4 regions of the Viridibacillus sp. FSL H8-0110 genome follow, and region 3 is predicted to be linked to each of the others. Evidence: riboswitches for the same ligand, from Rfam matches in the RefSeq annotation. Region 3 holds a riboswitch; each other region holds the start of a gene.

Region 1 (5,046 bases), 770 kb from region 3:
ATTCCAATTATTCGGTGAGTTATTAATGGCCAACTTGTACGCATTTGAAAAAGGGCAAAAGGAAGTTACTGTTGTTAATTATTATAGTGAGGACAGTGAAGAAATCACGATCCCTATTAGCGAACGGAAAACACCTGTTGAAAATGCACAGAGCTACTATACTAAGTACAACAAGGCGAAAAACGCACTTATCATGGTGCAAGAGCAACTCAATAAAACGCAAGGAGATTTAGCCTACTTTGAAATGCTATCGCAACAAGTACAACAAGCTGCTCCAGCTGATATAGAAGAAATTCGTGAAGAGTTAGCTGAACAAGGCTACTTGAAATTACGTGCTTCAAAACGACGTAAAAAACCAACTAAACCAACTCCAGAAAAATTCAAATCTTCCACTGGTATTGACATTTCAGTTGGCAAAAACAATAAACAAAATGATTATTTAACATTTAAAATCGCACGTAAATCTGAAATTTGGTTGCATACAAAGGATATCCCAGGATCACATGTCGTTATTCACTCTTCTGAACCAGATGAACAAACTTTACTAGAAGCGGCAACTTTATCAGCCTATTTCAGTAAAGCACGTGAATCGTCGTCCGTACCTGTCGATTACACAGAGGTACGTCAAGTAAAAAAACCAAATGGTTCTAAACCTGGTTTTGTTATTTACTTCGAGCAAAAGACATTGTATGTAACACCCGATGAAGAATTAATCATGAAATTAAAATAATAAGATTTAAGAACACTTAAAAGGAGTCGCACATTTTTCAAACGCGACTCCTTTTACTATTTACTGCACTGCCTTAATCACTTCTCCGTTGTACCAAATCCTATTTTCACATTATCTAATTTAGCTTTTTCAATCGTTGTTTTTACTTATATTTGGATCATTATAAATAACTTTCTATATAAAGGTAGGACTTTGCTACAAGCATTTGGGCATGCGATAAATTTTCTACTAAGTCTAATCATACTTCAATAATTTTAGTAGTGATGTTAAAAAATACAACAACTAAACTTCATTTTGTTACCTTTTATAACGATTCGATTTTTTGTTTTATGCAATTTCAAAAACCATACGATTTCCACTTGGATCTTCTACAACAAACTCATCCCCTAAATCTTGAATTTGTATTTGTTGTTTAATATAATTTTTTGCTGTCTCATAACTTTCTGTTGTTGGTAATTTAAAACGTACTTCTTTCAATCCTGATTCATTTTCAGCTGCCTTTTGAAGTCCTTCACCCGACCATACATTTCCCGCAAGATGGTGATGATAGCCCCCTACTGAAATAAAAAATGCTGTATCAATAATCATCTGTTTTTCAAAACCTAATTTATTTATATAGAAATCTACGGATTCCTCTATATTTGCTATTCGCAAATGAACATGACCAATTATTGTTTCAGCTGGTAATTTCCCATCTGTTTCAAAATCAGCTAATGGAGCTAACTCTTTGAAATTAAGAGGATTACTTCCACCAGGATACTTATCCCAATCTTCACGATGACGATCCGCATATATTTCTATACCATTTCCTTCAATATCATATATATAAAACGCCTCACTATAACCGTGATCACTCGCACTATCTAACCTAGCAATTGGAATATAGCGTTCAAAGTGCGGGAAACGTGAAGATTGCTCTATCGGACTATCTATCGTTTCCTTATTACGTAGAATTTCGAAAAATTTCGTTGCAAACGCTTCTCTACTTGGTAATAAAAAAGCTGTATGGAATAAACCCGTACTTTTAGCGGTTTGTAATTTTTCCGCGGTTTTTTCTAATTCAAAAATAACGTTGTTACTGCCTTTACCACCAAATTTAGCATGTTGTGTACTTTTTTCTAAAACGACAAGACCAACTACATTTTCGTAAAATGCAATTTGACGTTCCAAATCTTTTACTTTTAAAATGACACTTCCAACTTGTGTTGCAGCATCCAATACAAATTTACCTTGTTTCCCATCAATTCTTTGTACCATCTTTATAACCTCTCTCTTTGTTATTTACCAATTATGGAATAAACGACTTCTATTAAAAAACTCTCTTTCTACATCTTCTAGAAAGAGAGTTGAGGGGGACTAATTCAACTCTTATCTCTCATAATTGCACGCAATCATGTTGAAGTTAGCTCCTTCCTAAAAATTAGGTGTTGCTGAAACTTCAGTGGGCCATTTCCTTCAGTTTCTCAAGTAAAGAAATCCACTTAATATCCCTAGTTAACTTATTGGTTTAATTGATTTTAAAACAATTTCCATAATTAAGCAACATATATACAATTATTTTCTTCATTTAAAATGATTCTTTATAAAGTAGCATTTTGCACAATAAAAAAACTAGCAAGAGATAATTTCTTTTCCCTTGCTAGTTTAAAAGCACCTATATTTGTATTATTATTTTAAGTTCCCGGCTTTTAAATCAGCATGCCATTGTAGTAAACCTGGAATGTCTGATTCATTAATAGCACCTGATTCTTTTGCTGCTTCAACTAATGCTTCAAAGTTTGATAGGCAATAGTAAGGAACACCCACTTCCGCAAAAGCCTGTTCAGCACGTGGTAATTTATATGAATATACTGAAACGACACCAAGTACTTCAGCGCCTTCACGACGAAGTGCTTCTACTGCTGTAATGCTAGAACCACCTGTCGAAATAATATCTTCTACTACAACTACTTTTTGACCTTCAGAAAGCTTTCCTTCTGTTTGGTTACCACGACCATGGTCTTTTGGTTTTGAACGTACATATACCATAGGTAAGTCTAAAATGTCGCTTACCCATGCTGCATGTGGTATTCCCGCTGTTGCTGTACCAGCTACTACATCTGTTTCCGGGAAATTTTCTTTAATAAGCGCTGCAAGGCCGTTTGCGATTGTTGTACGTACTTTTGGAAAAGAAATTGTTAAACGTGTATCACAGTAGATTGGTGATTTAATACCTGATGCCCAAGTAAATGGATCATTCGGACTTAGCTCTACTGCTCCTACTTCTAACATACCTTGTGCTACTTCTTTTTGAATTGTCATTATTGTTGTCCTCCCCATAATTGCTGTACAGCATGGTACGCTTCAACTGGATTTTCTGCTTGTGTAATAGCACGACCTACAACGATTTGCGTCGAGCCTTCTTCGCGTGCAAAATCAGGTGTAGCAACGCGTTTTTGATCATGTGCAACACCACCAACCATACGTATACCTGGTGTTACTTTTAGGAAGCTTTCTCCACATACTTCGCTGATTGCTTTTGCTTCAAGTACAGAGCAGACAACACCATCTAAACCAGCTGATTGTGCAAGTTTGGCATAATGCATTACTGATTGATCTAAAGATAAATTGATTTGTTGCTCGTTTTGCATTTCCTCTTCAGTCGTCGAGGTTAACTGAGTTACTGCAATTAAAACTGGTCGCTTATTACCTTCCTCAGTTCCCTCTTTTAATCCTTCAAGAGCAGCCGCCATCATATTTGAACCGCCTGCAGCATGGACATTGACTAGGTCCACACCAAGTTTTGCTAAGCCCTTCATCGCTGATTTCACCGTATTTGGAATATCATGCAGTTTTAAATCTAAAAAAATGTCGTGACCTTGTGCTTTAATTTTGCGTATAATGTCTGGCCCTGCTTGTAAATAAAGCTCAAGACCCACCTTCACAAATAGTGGCTCATTGAACTGAGAAAGAAATGTCATTACTTTCTGTTCATCTGGAAAATCTAACGCGATAATAGGCTTATTATTCATTTAGCGGTGGCTCCTTCCAATTACATCTGTTAATTTGTTATAACCTAATTCATCTAGCTTTTGTGGTAATGCTTCTATAATATTTGGGCAGACGAATGGATCCACAAAGTTTGCAGTACCTACTGCTACAGCACTTGCCCCTACAGATAGGAAGTCGATAACATCCTCTGCAGTTGCAACTCCTCCCATTCCAATGATCGGAATATTAACGTTTCTGCTTACTTCATGGACCATACGAATTGCTACCGGTTTAACAGCTGGACCTGATAACCCTCCAGTACCGTTAGCAATAATCGGTTTTCCTGTTCTCGGATGCAAACGCATACCGATTAATGTATTAATCATCGTAATACCGTCTGCTCCGCCTGCTTCTACAGCTTTTGCGATTTCAGAAATATTCGTTACATTTGGTGATAATTTTACATATACAGGTACATCTGATACCGCTTTTACTGCTGCCGTTAAGTCACTTGCTGATTTCGGATCTGTACCGAATTGAATACCACCACATTTAACATTTGGACATGAAATATTCAACTCTAATGCATGTACATTTGGTGCTTTTGAAATAGCCTCTGCTACTGCTACATAATCGGCAGTTTCTGTTCCAGCCACATTAGCAATAATCGGCACATCATATTTTTCTAACCATGGAAGTTCATGTGATAAAACATGCTCTAAACCTGGATTTTGTAAGCCAATGGCATTTAACATACCCGCCGCTGTTTCAGCAACACGTGGCGTTGGGTTACCTGAGCGTGTTTCTAATGTTGTAGCTTTTATCATTATTGCACCTAGCTTTGATAGATCATAAAGCTGTGCATATTCTTGTCCAAATCCGAAGCAGCCCGAAGCTGGGATAATTGGATTTTTTAATGATAAGCCTGGTAATTCGACTTGTAATCTATTCATAGCTTCACAACTCCTCTTGGGAAGACTGGACCGTCAGAACAGATCTTCAAGTATTCTTTTTCTGTTGCATCTGTTGTATTACATACGCAAGCATAGCAAGCTCCGATGCCGCAGCCCATACGTTCTTCAAAGGAAAGGAATCCTTTTTTATCAGGATAAGTTTGCTCTAATGCCCCTAGCATCGGAGTTGGTCCACAGCTATAAAAAACATCAAATTTAGGTGCTGTTTCTTTTAATAAGTCTGTGACAAATCCTTTTGTTCCTTGACTACCATCTACTGTTACGATGTATGTGTCGTCTAAATTAGAAAATTCCTTTTCGTAAAAGACGTTGTTTTCAGATTGGAATCCTAATACGTGAATCGTACGTACTCCCTTTGCATGCAATTCTTTT
Region 2 (5,046 bases), 3.4 Mb from region 3:
GCTTTTTCTAAAATTTCAGCATGCGGTGTATTCGCTGCACCGATTACTAATTTCTCTTCTGATTTACCACAAGCTGCTAAGCTTAGGGCTAATACTCCCGTAAGGATTCCTGCTACAAATTTCTTCATGTTCTTAACGCTCCTTTTATACTGTTTAGTTATATGTGATCGGTTATACCGTATAAGCCCAAATTATCTTTTATCAATCTTCGTCGTAATAAGATCTCCGACGAATTGAATAACAAATACCACTACTAAAATAAGGATTGTTGCAACGAAAGTTACATCGCTTTGACTTCTTTGGAAACCGTCTAAGAATGCTAATGTCCCTAGTCCACCTGCCCCAATAACACCTGCCATTGCTGTGTATCCAACAAGTGCGATAGCTGTTACAGTAATACCCGAAACTAATGCGGGTAATGACTCTGGGATTAACACTTTACCGATAATCGTAGAAGTTTTTGCGCCCATTGAACGTGCCGCTTCGATGACACCTTTATCAATTTCTTTTAACGCAATTAAAACCATACGCGCATAAAACGGTGCTGCTCCAATGATTAATGCTGGTAATGCGGCATTGGGACCTCGAATTGAGCCTAATAATAGTTTCGTAAATGGTATTAATAGAATCACTAAAATAATGAATGGAATCGAACGGAAAATATTCACGATCGAACCTGTTAACCAACTTACTAATTTATTTGCCCATAATTGCTGAGGGCTCGTCAAAAACAGCAAAATACCTAAAGCTAAACCAATGACAAAAGTGAAAATTGTAGCAACACCTGTCATATACAGTGTTTCTATCGTTGCTTCCCACATTCTGTCCCATTGTACATTCGGGAAGAGATCATTAAGCATTTTCGATCACCTCCGTTTTTACTCCATGTTCATTCATATATGTGACTGCTTTTTGTACATTATCATTATTGCCATCTAACTGTATAATCAGCGTGCCATATGGCCCGCTTTTCGTTTGCGAAATATTACCATGGACAATATTCACGTCCAAATTAAGTTCACGGCTTAAATGTGAAATAACTGGCTGACCAGTTGAAGAGCCTACAAACATTAATTTTACAAGTGTTCCTGATGGGTAGTTTTCAATAATTTGTTCAATTGATTCTTTACGTTCATTCGTATCTGTAATTTGAGAAACAAATCGTTTTGTAACGTCTGCTTGTGGTGATTGGAATACTTCTAGAACATCACCATTTTCAACAACTTGTCCAGCTTCCATTACTGCCACACGATGACAAATTTTACGAATGACATGCATCTCATGCGTGATAAGTACAATAGTTAAGCCTAATTTCTCATTGATATCGACTAGTAAATCTAAAATTGAATCCGTTGTTTCAGGATCAAGTGCTGAAGTAGCTTCATCACAAAGCAGTACTTCTGGGTTATTTGCCAGTGCTCTAGCAATACCTACACGTTGCTTTTGACCACCTGATAATTGAGAAGGATACGCCTTTTCTCTGCCTTTTAAACCAACTAATTCAATAAGATCTAATACCTTTTTCTGACGTTCTGCCTTAGATAAACCTGCAATTTCTAATGGAAATGCTATATTCTCTTCTACAGTACGTGACCAAAGTAAATTGAAATGTTGGAAGATCATACTGATTTTTTGACGCGCATTACGTAACGCACTTCCTTTAATCGACGAAACTTCCTGACCATTCACAACAACTTTACCGGTCGTCGGTTGCTCCAAACCATTTAATAAACGAATGAGCGTACTCTTGCCTGCTCCGCTGTATCCAATAATGCCGAATATTTCTCCGTCTTCAACAGATAAATTCACATTTTTGACAGCGGTTAACTCTCCGTTAGCGGTTTTATATTTTTTCATAACATTTTCTAACTGAATCACTGTCATACCACCTTTATTTTAAAACTAAAAAGTATGCACTTTCTACTGGCATCTCTTAGAAACTAAAAAAACCCTTCTGCAGATTAACAGAAGGGTTCAACGCAAAGCTATATACGTAAAACCGTTCTCTCATCTTCCAAAGTAAATACTTTGTGTGATTTGGCACCGTGCCATATAAATATGACGGTTGCCGGGCTTCATTGGGCACTTCCCTCCACCTCTCTAAATAAGAGTAACGACTATATTTAATTAGTTATGTTTGCTACTTTATCACGCTATTGCTTCAACGTCAATCGTTTTGACGTAATTTTTCAAACAAAAAAGGTACTGATTGAAAGGCATAGATTTTATCATGAATTTTCCCATTCTTCGAAATAATCAAGCATGGGACACTTTCTATTTCATAATCAAACGCTACATCTTGTATATAATTCAAGTTCGCTTTACCAATAGGAATATCGCTAACGACATGTTCTACTACTTCCATCATTTTCGACGCAACTGCACACGTCCCACATAATGGTGTATACAAATAAAAAGCCGAAAGCGAGGAGTTTTTCATAGTTTCTTCCCATTGTTCACGTGACCATTCTTCCATCTTCTTCATTCCTATACTATTAGATATTCTTTATGAACTGTAAAATTTGCCGCCAATAATATTCTAGCTAAATGTCTTCTAGGAGTAGCTTCTACTTGTTTATAAGTAGAGGAGGTGTGTAGATGACGAGCATTTGGGAACTCTCTTTTAAAAAGAGCACGGAGCTTATCACCCGATGAGTCAGCATCAAAGAATGCATACAATTCGCAGTCCTCATATGGTGCCAAGATTTCTTCTAATCGGCTTGCACTAACTGTTCCATTCGTACATATTATCGGAATGTTCTCTGCTAGTATTGGCGCAATTCGCAACTTATCTTGGCGCCCTTCCACGATAATCAGCTTGTTAAAAGTCATATATACCCTCCTAACAAATACTTTTTGCCGTTTACCAAGTTTAAAAAAACGCCGAGCAAATGCACGGCGTTTTCAGATCTTATTCTTCGATAATTGCTTCGTATTGTTCTGCAGTTAATAATGCATCAACTTGAGCGTTATCAGCTGGTTCAACTACAACCATCCATGCTTTATCGTATGGAGATTCGTTAACGAACTCTGGGCTTTCTTCAAGCTCTTCGTTAATTTCAACAACTTTACCAGAAATCGGTGCGTAAAGTTCTGATACAGTTTTTACAGATTCAACACTGCCGAATGGTTCGTCTGCTACTAATTCGTCGCCAACCTGTGGAAGTTCAACAAAAACGATATCGCCTAGTTCAGATTGTGCGAAATGTGTAATACCGATACGTACTTTTCCGTCTTCAGTTTTTACCCATTCATGTTCTTCAGAATAGCGTAAGTCTTTTGGTGTGCTCATGAATACCCCTCCAAATATGTAATTATATTCACTTTAAGTTTGACATATTTCCATTGTAAAAACAAGCATATGTCTGTGTTATTTCCATGTCTGTTCAAAGTCTGATTCTTTAAATCCTAACGTCACTTTTTTACCGTCTGTAACGATTGGACGCTTGATTAACATACCATCCGAAGCAAGCAATTCTAATTGCTCATCTTCCGACATATCAGCAAGTCGATCTTTCAATTGTAGCTCTCTATACTTCATTCCTGAAGTATTAAAAAACTTCTTTAATGGTAAACCACTAGCATCTAAATATTGTTTTAATTTCTCTTTAGAAGGTGATTCTTCAACGATGTGCTTATCTGCATAGTTTACCCCATTTTCGTCTAACCATGCTTTTGCTTTACGACAAGTTGTACATTTTGGATATTGAATGAATAAAATAGACATATACATGCTCCTTTTTCCAAACTATTTAATTCTATTGTAGTGGGAGTATAGTCTACAAGCAAGAAATCCGAACACAAAAGTTGTGTTCGGATTCTCAACTAGCTTATTTTAGACAACAAATTTCTCAGCAGCAATTAGTTTAACTGATGCTTCACGTTTCTTGGCAATAACATTGTAAGGATTGTTACGAGTAAGTTTGCGAAGCGCAGATAACATCATACGAGCATTGTCTCCGTCTACAGCTGTAATGATTGTTTCTTTTGCTTCTTTTTCGATTTCTTCAAACGCTTCTTGGCAGAAGATTTGAGTATATAGTAATTTTTGGCTTGCTTTGTCTACCCCATCACGAGCAATAGCTTTTTCTGTACGTAACACAGTAGATTCCATTGCAAATAATTGGTTAGCGATATTCGCAATGTTCACTAGTAATTCTTGTTCGGCATCTAATTTCGGGCCATATTTTTGTGCAGCAAGACCAGCTGCTAATAGAGCGATTTTTTTCGCATTTTTCACAAGATGCTTTTCTTGTGCTAATGGCTCATCACCAATTTCTTCAGGCATTAGCATTAAAAGCTCTTGTTGTAGGCTCTGCGCTTGTTGCAATAAAGGTAACTCACCTTTCATTGCTTTTTTCATAAACGTGCCAGGTATGATGAAACGGTTAATTTCGTTTGTTCCTTCAAAAATTCGATTAATACGTGAGTCACGGTAAATGCGCTCTACTTCATACTCTTGCATGAAACCATATCCACCATGTAATTGCACTGCTTCATCAGCGATATAGTCAAGTGTTTCAGAACCAAAAACTTTATTGATAGAACATTCAATAGCATATTCTGCAATTGATGCTGCAATCGCTTTGCCGTCTTTTTGTTCGTCTTCACTTAATTGGCCCATACGATCTTCAAAGTATCCTACTGTACGGTAGATTAAACTTTCAGTAGCGTATAATTTTGAAGCCATTGTTGATAGTTTTTCTTTCGTTAAATTGAAAGATGAAATAGGTGTTTTAAATTGTTGACGCTGGTTCGTATACGAAATCGCTAATTCAAGAGCACGCTTTGATGCACCAATTGAGCCAACACCTAATTTGTAACGACCGATATTCAAAATGTTAAACGCAATAATGTGACCGCGCCCTACTTCACCAAGTAGGTTTTCAACTGGTACTTTTACATCTTCTAGAATTAGTGTACGAGTTGAAGAAGATTTAATCCCCATTTTCTTTTCTTCTGCACCGACAGAAACACCTGGATAGTTGCGTTCTACTATGAATGCTGAGAATTTATCGCCATCAATTTTCGCATATACGACGAATA
Region 3 (5,046 bases):
CTCAGTTTGGCTATCGCAAGTAATAAACCGAAAAAAGAACCTAGTAAAATGGACAGACCTGCTATCATAAATGTCACCTTTAGAAAGGGGAGTAAAATAGGGAGTGACTCCCAGATGTAAGATGCATCAAAATATTTTTCCATATGCTCACCATTTTCGTTTTGTATTGGAAAGGCTGTTGAGTGTAATGACTCAACAGCCTAAGGACGTTACGTATGCATAAGCAATTAACGCTCCACTTGCTCAAGTACTTCAAATAAATCACGGTCGTAGAATTTTTTGCTTAGTTCATTTGTTTTTTGTTCTTCTTTAATTTGTTTTATAGCTTTGTCGTATGCATCTGCAAATTTCTGTTCTTTTTTGTTGTATAGTGGCCATGTTTTAATTACTGCAAATTCATTGTACACAATGTCATTTTCTAATTTATGATAAGCACCGTCTTTGGCTGTAACTTGTTGGTTAAAAGGACCTTCAATCATTACACCACCATCTACTCGACCTTCATTGACCCATTGAACAATATCGATAGTGAAAGCATCTCCAGCTTTTAGTTTTACTTTGTTATCTGGATTTTTTTTGTTGTATTCATCGATGACTGTATATTGAGCATTATTCGCAGCGATTGGTGCTAGAGAGTAACCTGCTGATGCAAAGTCTTTTAACGATTTAATATTTTCATCCTCTTTACGTAATACTAAACCTGCACTACTTAAGCCAAGGAACTCTTTAGGGTAGATGAATTTTTCTGTACGCTCTTCTGTGAAGAAGGCATTTTTGACACCGACTTGGTATTTACCTTGTTCGACACCAATCAATAGGTCGTCACTAGTCGTGCCTACATATTCAAATTTATAGTCTGGTAATAATTCATCTACTAGCTTCATCACTTCTACATCGTATCCAGTTGGATTACCTTGGTCGTCAATATATGAAATTGGCTTACTCGCTTGGTCAAAGGCAACTTTCACGGTACGTACTTTAGAGGAATTTCCTTTATCTTTAGAATCGGATGCTTCACTTGTAGAGCAACCAGCTAAAATTGCTATTGAAGTAATACCGACTGCTGCAAATTTTAATAGTTTTTTACTGAACATATCTTAAAACCCCTTTTAAGTTAATTTTTTTATTATTAATTCACAATCGAATTCTTTTTCTTTTCTTCTTCAATAGCTGTTAATGCTAATTTTGTTATAGTCATATCATCCATTGGAGGATTGTGTAGACCCGCACGGACATTCCGGTAATATCGTTGTAATGGATTAGCGTTTTGTAAACTTTTTGCACCTACTACTCTCATAGCTTTATCAACGATATCAATGGCTGCATTAGTCACTGTATGTTTGGCAACGGCAATTTCATTGCTCAATGAGTCTCTTCGTTTTGGGTCGTCATAAGCTTCTGCTGTACCATATAAGACAAATCTAGATTGCTGAAGTTTTAACTCAATTTCACCTAATTGATGCTGCACATTTGGTAATGAGCTGATCGGTGCATTTAAGCTATTTGGTTGATGATGATTTGCGAAGTGAACCGCATAATCACGAGCTGCTTGTGCTATGCCTAAATATGTTGCAGGAATATGCAACAACCAGCCGTTGATTTTACCTCCGCTTGGATGATTTGGTAATTCGACTAAATCCGAGTCACTTACTTTAACATTTTGTAATATTAAGTCGTGACTTGATGTGCCGCGCATCGACATAACATCCCACGTTTCTTCAATAGATACCCCTGCTGTATCTTTATGAATTAAAAAGAACCCGACTTGTTGTTTTTCTTCAATCCAAGCAGAAGTTAAAAAATAATCTAAAACAGGGGAAGCCGTTGTGAAAATTTTGCGTCCATTTATAAGCCACCCTATTTCAGAACGAACTGCAGTTGTTCCAGGACGCCCGCCTCGAGTGGGGCTGCCAGTGCGTGCCTCACTTACAGAACGATTCACAATGGCGCCATTTTGTACTTTGTTTGCAAAAAAATTAAGCTTGTCATCTGACCACAATTTCTCCTGATACAATTCACCCACAACTCCTAAAGTCCAGCCCATTGAAAGTGAAGTATTCTCATCGTAGCTTGCAAGTGTTTCTTGTAGAAGGACCATATCGTAAACTGAAAATCCTTCGCCACCAAATTCTTTCGGCAAAGTGATTGCAGGATAGCCAATTTCGCGTAGCAGGCTAAAGCTCTCTTTAGGAAAGATAGATAATTCATCTACAGTTGCGGCGCTACCTGTAATTTGGTCTTGAAGCAACGCTAGCTTATCTAACCATTGTCGTTGTAGCTCTGTTCTTATAAATATCTCTTTCATAATAAATCCCCTCGTCTTTTCTAAGTTTATAATTCTTATAGAATTACTATGTATTGAAGGTATAAAAAATCCCCCATTTATAATAGAGGGAGCTTAAATGTTGTGTATGCACCCTTATCTGTCAAGATTTCTCTTGCTGGAAGTAGCACCATTCTGTTATACAGTGGTTGCTGAAGCTTCATCGGACCAGTCCCTTAGCTTCTCATGATAAGTAATATTCTATTGTTTCAATTATCTTACTTTTTCTAAAGATGAAAGTCAATATGAAAAACAAAGTATTTTTGTAGGGATTAAAAGTTATAGAAAAGAACCTAAGATTACAATTTAAAATGAGATAAATTCTATTGGATATAAATGAAGGATTTTAATTATCAATGATCAGTAGATTGCAAGGAATCAAAGCATTTGACGTATTGAAACAAGCACATTCATACAGTTGGAAATTGTGATGAATTATACAATCAAGTAAATATTTTCAATATTTTTATTTTTTGAGGTTTAATGTCTATCGATAGTGGGTAAAAGAACTTAGGTTATAAAATTTGAGGGGGAATACTTATGCTAAAGATAGAGAATTTATCGAAAGTTTATAGGGGTGGAAAGAAAGCCGTTGATGATATGAATATTGAAATAGAACGCGGTGAATTTGTCGCCTTTATCGGTACAAGTGGAAGTGGGAAAACGACTGCCATGCGTATGATTAATAGAATGATAGAACCAACCAAAGGCACCATATACTTAGAAGGGGAAGATTTAGCGAAAAAGAACCCCGTAGCACTTCGTAGGAGTATTGGATATGTTATTCAACAAATCGGTCTTATGCCACATATGACCATTCGTGAAAATATTACGCTTGTACCTAAATTGTTAAAATGGACAAAAGAAAAGAAAGATCAAACAGCAGAACGCCTCATTGAACTTGTTAATTTACCTCAAAGCTATCTCGATCTATATCCCGCGCAATTATCTGGTGGTCAACAACAGCGTATCGGCGTGCTCCGGGCATTAGCCGCAGACCAAGACATTATCTTAATGGACGAACCATTCGGCGCATTAGACCCTATTACTCGTGACACGCTACAAGACTTGATGAAAGATTTACAGCAACGTCTTGGTAAAACAGTAATTTTCGTCACGCACGATATGGACGAAGCGATTAAATTGGCAGATCGTATTTGCATAATGCATAGTGGCCAAGTTATCCAATTTGATACTCCTGACAATATCCTATCTAACCCTGCTAACGAATTTGTTCGTGAATTTATTGGCTCTCACCGTTTAATGCAAGAAAAACCAAGTGCAAAAATTGTTGATGATGTAATGATTAAACCAATCTCTATAACGTTAGAAAAAAGTATTAATGATGCTTTTCGTTTGATGGTGACAAAGCGTGTCGACACATTATTTGTTGTTGATGGACAAAATCATTTGAAAGGTTATATCGATGTTGAGGGATTAACTACGGCACGACATACCACTTCTAGCATTTCTGAAGCAGTAGAAAAAGACGTCTTTTATGTACGAAATGGTACAAAATTACAAGATTCAGTGCGTCGTATTTTAAAGCGGAATTTAAAACACATTCCTGTTGTAGATGAAGAGCATCGTTTAATTGGACTTGTTACTCGTGCAAATATTGTGGATATGGTATACGACACTATTTGGGGTGATGAGGAAATAAATGAGGATGCAAATGGTATTAATCCAGAGCAACAAAGTGAATCTAATAAACAACTTAACTGAATATTAACTAAATAGAAAGGACGTGAGTAGATGATTGATTTTATAACACAAAACGGCGGAGATATTGTGCAAAAAACATGGGAACATTTTTATATATCTGCTATAGCTTTAATTTTAGGTATAGTCGTTGCAGTTCCTTTAGGTATTTTATTATCAAAACTACAGAGAACCGCTAAAATCGTTTTAGGTATTACAAGTGTTTTACAAACGCTGCCGTCATTAGCTATTTTAGCAATTATGATTCCATTCTTAGGAGTCGGGAAAATCCCTGCAATTATTGCTCTATTTATCTACACACTATTACCTATTTTAAATAATACTTATATTGGTATGAATTCTGTGAATTCAGGTCTGAAATCAGCAGGAATTAGTATGGGAATGACAAAAATACAATCCATCGGGATGGTGGAACTGCCATTAGCTATCCCTGTCATTATGTCTGGGATTCGCTTATCTGCAGTGTACGCAATCTCATGGGCAACGTTAGCATCTTACATAGGAGCAGGTGGCTTAGGTGATTTTATTTTTAATGGACTGAACCTTTATCAACCTGAATTTATTATTGGCGGCGCTGTATTAGTAACTATTTTGGCCTTAATTACTGACTTTATATTATCTAAAGTAGAAAAGTGGGCTACACCAAGAGGTTTAAAAATTGAACGTTAGGAGGGGAACATGCTTATGAAATATAAACAAATAATTACCATTGGCTTGATTATGACGGTGTTAATTTTATCTGCTTGTTCACTAACCGGTTCAAGTGATGATAATGACGTGAAAATTGCTTCAATGACAACGACAGAAAGTAAGATTATGGCTAATATGCTGAAATTAATGATTGAACATGAAACAGATGAAAAGGTAGAACTGATTAATAATTTAGGATCAAGTGTCGTGCTGCATCAAGCAATGATTAACGGCGATGCAAATATTTCTTCAACACGTTATACAGGAACAGACCTTACTGGGGCTTTAAAAGAAGATCCTGTTAAAGATCC
Region 4 (5,046 bases), 3.7 Mb from region 3:
TTTCACCTGTGCACGAGCAATTTCTGCCGCTTCTTCAAATTTACCTTCTATAATTAAACGCTTAAATTTTCGTGAACCAATAACATTTGTACGTTCACCTACAAATAACGGGCGCATTGAATCATCATATATAAGCGGTTCAATTCCTGCTACGACATGACCATGCGCTGTTTCAGGCATTTGACGAGGCTGCTTATGCTCTACTACTTTACGGATTGATTTAATATGCTCAGGCGTGGTACCACAACAACCCCCAACAATATTCAACCAGCCTTTATCTGCAAAACCTTCAAGCTTTTTAGACAATGATTCCGGAGTCTCATGATAATGCCCTTCTTCATCTGGTAAACCTGCATTCGGATAACAACTAACATAGCTTGTTGCTAATTCTGAAAGCGTGCGTAAATGATCTGTCATAAATTCAGGTCCAGTAGCACAGTTCAACCCGACTGATAGCGGTTTAATATGTTCAATTGAAATATAAAAGGCTTCAATACTTTGCCCTGCCAGAGTAGTTCCCATAGGTTCAATTGTTCCCGAGATCATCACAGGCAGTTCTTTATCAAGCTCTTCAAACGCTTGTTTAATACCTAAAGTGCCAGCCTTAACATTCAGCATATCTTGACTTGTTTCAAGTAATAACAAATCCGCTCCACCGTTAATTAATGCCTTAGCTTGCACGTAAAAGTCATACAATAGCTCATCAAATGTAATACCACCAGTTACTGATAAGGTTTTAGTCGTTGGTCCCATTGCACCAGCAACATATCGTGGCCATTCAGGTGTTGACAATTCATCCGCTACTTTTTTAGCGATTTGCACTGCTAATAAGTTAATTTCATGCGCTTGATCACCCAATGCATATTCATTTAATACAACAGGAGTCCCACCAAATGTATTCGTACTAATAATATCTGAACCCGCCTCTAAATAAGCACGGTGTACATTTTCGATCACGTCAGGTCGTGTGATATTCAAATATTCATTACAGCCATCATATTCATCTCCACCAAAATCCTCGGGAGTTAAATTAGCATTTTGGAGCATAGTCCCCATTGCACCGTCTAATATAAGAATATGTTGTTGGAGTCGTTCTTTAATTGGTTGTTTTAACATAGTTGTGATCTCCTACTTTCTGTTGATCTAGCTCTTGAATATAATGAATCAATTCTACTGACATATCGTAACGTGTAAATGGCGTAATGATATAAATACCATTAAATAACTCTGCGGCTGTATCGATTAATTCCTTAGCAATCGCTATTCCTTCTGCAGTTGCAAGATTTTTATCATTACCCGTTGCGCGCATTCTTTCAAGTACTTCATCAGAGAGCTTAATCCCTGGTACTTCATGATGTAAAAACTCTGAATTTCGGATACCTGTTAGTGGCATGATTCCTATGAAAATAGGGGTTTCTAAATGTTTAGTAGCTTCATATATCTCTATTATTTTTTCCTTCGTATATACAGGCTGTGTGATGAAATAATCTGCTCCACACTCAATTTTCTTTTCTAATCTTTTTACGGCTCTATCAAGCACTCGTACATTAGGATTAAATGCAGCTGCAATAGAGAAATTAGCCTTTTTACGAAGAGGTTTACCTGAGAATGATATCCCTTCATTCAACTGTTTAATTAATTGAAGTAACTCTAGGCTTGAGACATCATAAACACTAGTTGCACCTGGGAAATCACCTACTTTTGTAGGGTCTCCAGTAACTGCTAAAATCTCATTAATACCTAATGCATCAAGACCCATTAAATGCGATTGTAAGCCGATGAGATTGCGATCACGACAAGTAATATGAGCAAGGGAACGAATATTATTTTGCATTTTCAAAATTGAGCCCATTGCCATGTTACTAATACGAGGGGATGCCAATGAATTATCAGCCATAGTGACAGCATCAACACCTGTTTCATTGAGTATTTGCGCCCCCTCTATAAAGGCAGTGGTATCAAGGTGGCGAGGTGTATCGAGTTCTACAATGATTGTACGTTCCTTTTTCGCCTTTTCGTGAAGTGGCTCATGCTGATCAGGAGTCGCTTCTTTAATCTCGATTACTTTTTTCTTCTTTACAATTTTATTTTCAATTGGTGGTAGGTCAGCAATACGTTTTTTTACAGCTTCTATATGCTTCGGTGTCGTACCACAACATCCTCCAATTAATCGAACACCTTGGTCACGTAGTAAAACACCAGCACGGCCAAAATAATCAGCCTCTGATTCGTAAACAATTTTGCCATCTTCTACATCTAGCAAACTAGCATTTGGATATGCAGATAAGAATGCCTTGGATGGCAATTCTACATCCTCAAACGCTTGGATTGTATGGTGAGGGCCTAAACGGCAATTTACTCCAACAATATCTGCACCCAAAGCTTCTAATTGGTGCAATGCATCATTTAATAATAAGCCATTTTGTAAAATACCTGGTTCATGCATTGATACTTGCGAGATGATTGGTACATCAGTCAATTTTCTCAAATGTTGCACTACAGATGAAAGTTCCTCAAAATCATAGTACGTCTCTAGTAATAAACCATCCGGATTACCTGCTAATAGATACCCCGCTTGCTCATCTAATGCAGCTATGATTTCAGCTAGTGTCGCTTCACTTTTACGAATACCGCGAATACCACCAATTGTCCCTAAGACAAATTGGCCTCCTGGTGCTGCAGCATGTTTTGCAATGGCGATTGCCGATTCATTAAACTCCTTTACAGAGCTCTCTAAACCATAACGTTCTAATTTAATGGCATTCGCTGTATACGTATTAGTCTGAATAATGTCAGCGCCTGATTTTATATATTGTTGGTGTATATTTTCAATCACTTCAGGCTTGGTAATGTTTAATTCCTCATAACAATAATCAATTCCGTAAGAATATAATAAAGTGCCCATCGCACCGTCAGCTGTTAACACTTGTGTTTGCAATTTTTCAAGTAATCCCATTAAAATCCCTTCCTTTCTACATAAAAAAGCCTTCTTATGGATAAGAAGGCTTGACGATTACGATGTTCGCTCCTTCTTATCTTTTCGGACAATCTGTAAATCCGCTGGAGTTAGCACCTGACCAGATGGCTGGTTGCTGAAGCTTCAAAGGGCCAGTCCCTCAGCTTCTCTTGATAAGAAATATATATTTAATTGTTAGAATAATTAAAAGAATCATAACCCTAGAAAAGAATATCGTCAAGAGCGTTTTTAGAATTATAGCAAAACTCTGTATTATAAGTATATTTTAGCTACAAAACAAAAAAGATGAGTTTTGGCAATTACTTGTTGAAACAACAATCATTTCTTCATGACTATTTATTTGCAAAAATTTTATTAGCTGATGTCTTATCATAACTTTTTATTTCAACCAATTCACCTTGAATAATCAGTCGCTTAGAACCATCATAATTACATGTAACGAGCGTTATCATTTTTTCATTTGAATCATTTATGACATCAATTTGCTCCGGTTGTACAATATGCATTTTATCAATTTTATATTCATAGATTTTTTTAAAGTCGGTTACATAAACTTGCATACCTTCCTCCGCATTAGTAAGAGGACTAAAGAGTGCCTTCCCATTATTCATATTATGACCCGCTAAGGCATAATTAGCTTTTCCCATCTTTTGTTCACGTTTCATCGTACCAGCACCAATTGCTAAGTTTGTATTCGATACACCATATAAAATAGGTAATCGCATATTCACTTGAGGTACACTAATAGCTCCAATGGCATTTAGTTTTTTTTGATTGAATTGTGCCTTTACAACATCTTTGACATTTAAATCATCCACTTGCTGAAAATCAAATGACGCATCTAGATTCTTCATTGCTGACGCTATGTCTTGTTGCTCAATCGTTGCCTTCGACATATTCGAAATGAAATATCCCATAATAGGCTGATAGAAAATAAAAACTAAACCAATTACTAGCAAGAAAATGCCTAATATCAAACTTCCCTTTTTCTGCATGTTATCCACCTTCTTTTCTCATTCATTTTAATAGTAACAATTCACTTAGCACTTTCAAGCAGTTTGACATAACGTTAAAATTAACCCAAAAAGAAAGAGCTAATGAAATTGGTATCCCTTAGCTCTTTTCTACCTACCTTGATTGTTTTTTAATGTATTTTTGCTAGAATTGATTCTGCTGTTTCTTTCCCGTTCTTAATACAAGGGCCAATACCTACACCGTAATAAGAACAACCTGCAAGTAATACATTTTCATATGCAGTGGCCATTTTAGTTGATAAAGCTTCTACTGTTTTTCCATGACCAAGATGGTAAACTGGCATTAAATCATTCCACTTTGTCACTTCTACAACAGTAGGCTCTGCTTCTATATTCAAGCTTTTTGCAATATCCTCTAAAGCAATTTCAGTTAATTCCTCTTTACTTGAATGCTTCATTTCTTCAAAATCTGGGTTTGAGTTTTTATAAAATAAACGCACAAGTAATTTGCCGTCTTTTGAAGTATGACTCCATTTACGACTTGTCCATGTACAAGCATTACATTTGACATCACTGTTTTCAGAAACGATAAAACCTGTACCGTCTGCAGGTAATTGGCTATCGGGAATATTAAAACCTAAATACATCGTAATTAGTGAGGCATTGCTAAAATCGTTGAAGTCCTCGTCCAAATTCGGATCTTTTAATAGTTTTTGAGTTACATCATGTGGTGTTGTTAACACGATAAAATCAGCTTCAATTGCTTCGTGATTATCAAATGTCAATTTATATTTGTCGCCGCTTTTTTCGATATGATTTGTTGAAACGCCTTTTAGAATTGTAACGTCTGCTAACTTCTCTTCAAAACTGGTAAATAAAGAAGATAATCCATTTTTAAAGGATATGAATTTTTTATTTGCCGCTTTTTGAAATTCTTCTTTATGTGCGCCAAACCCTTTAATAATACTTCCGTACTGCTCTTTATACTCGAGTAAATACGGTAATGTTGAAGCCATTGTCAGCGTGTCTAACTTCCCTGAATAGACCCCTGATAACACTGGAGCGATTTGTTTTTCAACAAGCTCTTTTCCTAAG

What was found. Region 3 has a riboswitch for S-adenosylmethionine ahead of MHH98_RS20550 (acyl-CoA dehydrogenase family protein). Riboswitches for the same ligand answer to the same signal wherever they lie in the genome.
Region 1: another riboswitch for S-adenosylmethionine. It lies ahead of MHH98_RS17020 (VOC family protein); the one in region 3 lies ahead of MHH98_RS20550 (acyl-CoA dehydrogenase family protein).
Region 2: another riboswitch for S-adenosylmethionine. It lies ahead of MHH98_RS03885 (methionine ABC transporter ATP-binding protein); the one in region 3 lies ahead of MHH98_RS20550 (acyl-CoA dehydrogenase family protein).
Region 4: another riboswitch for S-adenosylmethionine. It lies ahead of MHH98_RS02295 (bifunctional homocysteine S-methyltransferase/methylenetetrahydrofolate reductase); the one in region 3 lies ahead of MHH98_RS20550 (acyl-CoA dehydrogenase family protein).

What each region holds. Positions count from the first base shown of each region.
Region 1 is NZ_JBBOPJ010000001.1:3,388,743-3,393,788, forward strand. It holds gene MHH98_RS17015 (Rqc2 family fibronectin-binding protein) at 1-730, shown strand, start outside; gene MHH98_RS17020 (VOC family protein) at 1,058-1,987, opposite strand; SAM riboswitch class I at 2,096-2,205, opposite strand; gene pyrE (orotate phosphoribosyltransferase) at 2,399-3,031, opposite strand; gene pyrF (orotidine-5'-phosphate decarboxylase) at 3,031-3,741, opposite strand; gene MHH98_RS17035 (dihydroorotate dehydrogenase) at 3,742-4,653, opposite strand; gene MHH98_RS17040 (dihydroorotate dehydrogenase electron transfer subunit) at 4,650-5,046, opposite strand, start outside.
Region 2 is NZ_JBBOPJ010000001.1:784,137-789,182, reverse strand. It holds gene MHH98_RS03895 (MetQ/NlpA family ABC transporter substrate-binding protein) at 1-128, opposite strand, end outside; gene MHH98_RS03890 (methionine ABC transporter permease) at 192-860, opposite strand; gene MHH98_RS03885 (methionine ABC transporter ATP-binding protein) at 853-1,878, opposite strand; SAM riboswitch class I at 2,005-2,111, opposite strand; gene MHH98_RS03880 (thioredoxin family protein) at 2,168-2,476, opposite strand; gene MHH98_RS03875 (TOPRIM domain-containing protein) at 2,488-2,832, opposite strand; gene gcvH (glycine cleavage system protein GcvH) at 2,912-3,292, opposite strand; gene MHH98_RS03865 (arsenate reductase family protein) at 3,371-3,727, opposite strand; gene MHH98_RS03860 (acyl-CoA dehydrogenase family protein) at 3,836-5,046, opposite strand, start outside.
Region 3 is NZ_JBBOPJ010000001.1:4,157,805-4,162,850, reverse strand. It holds gene MHH98_RS20560 (amino acid ABC transporter permease) at 1-143, opposite strand, end outside; gene MHH98_RS20555 (transporter substrate-binding domain-containing protein) at 228-1,094, opposite strand; gene MHH98_RS20550 (acyl-CoA dehydrogenase family protein) at 1,130-2,305, opposite strand; SAM riboswitch class I at 2,417-2,519, opposite strand; gene MHH98_RS20545 (betaine/proline/choline family ABC transporter ATP-binding protein) at 2,864-4,048, shown strand; gene MHH98_RS20540 (ABC transporter permease) at 4,079-4,714, shown strand; gene MHH98_RS20535 (osmoprotectant ABC transporter substrate-binding protein) at 4,730-5,046, shown strand, end outside.
Region 4 is NZ_JBBOPJ010000001.1:447,817-452,862, reverse strand. It holds gene metH (methionine synthase) at 1-1,116, opposite strand, end outside; gene MHH98_RS02295 (bifunctional homocysteine S-methyltransferase/methylenetetrahydrofolate reductase) at 1,097-2,956, opposite strand; SAM riboswitch class I at 3,030-3,136, opposite strand; gene MHH98_RS02290 (class A sortase) at 3,310-3,972, opposite strand; gene MHH98_RS02285 (protoporphyrinogen oxidase) at 4,122-5,046, opposite strand, start outside.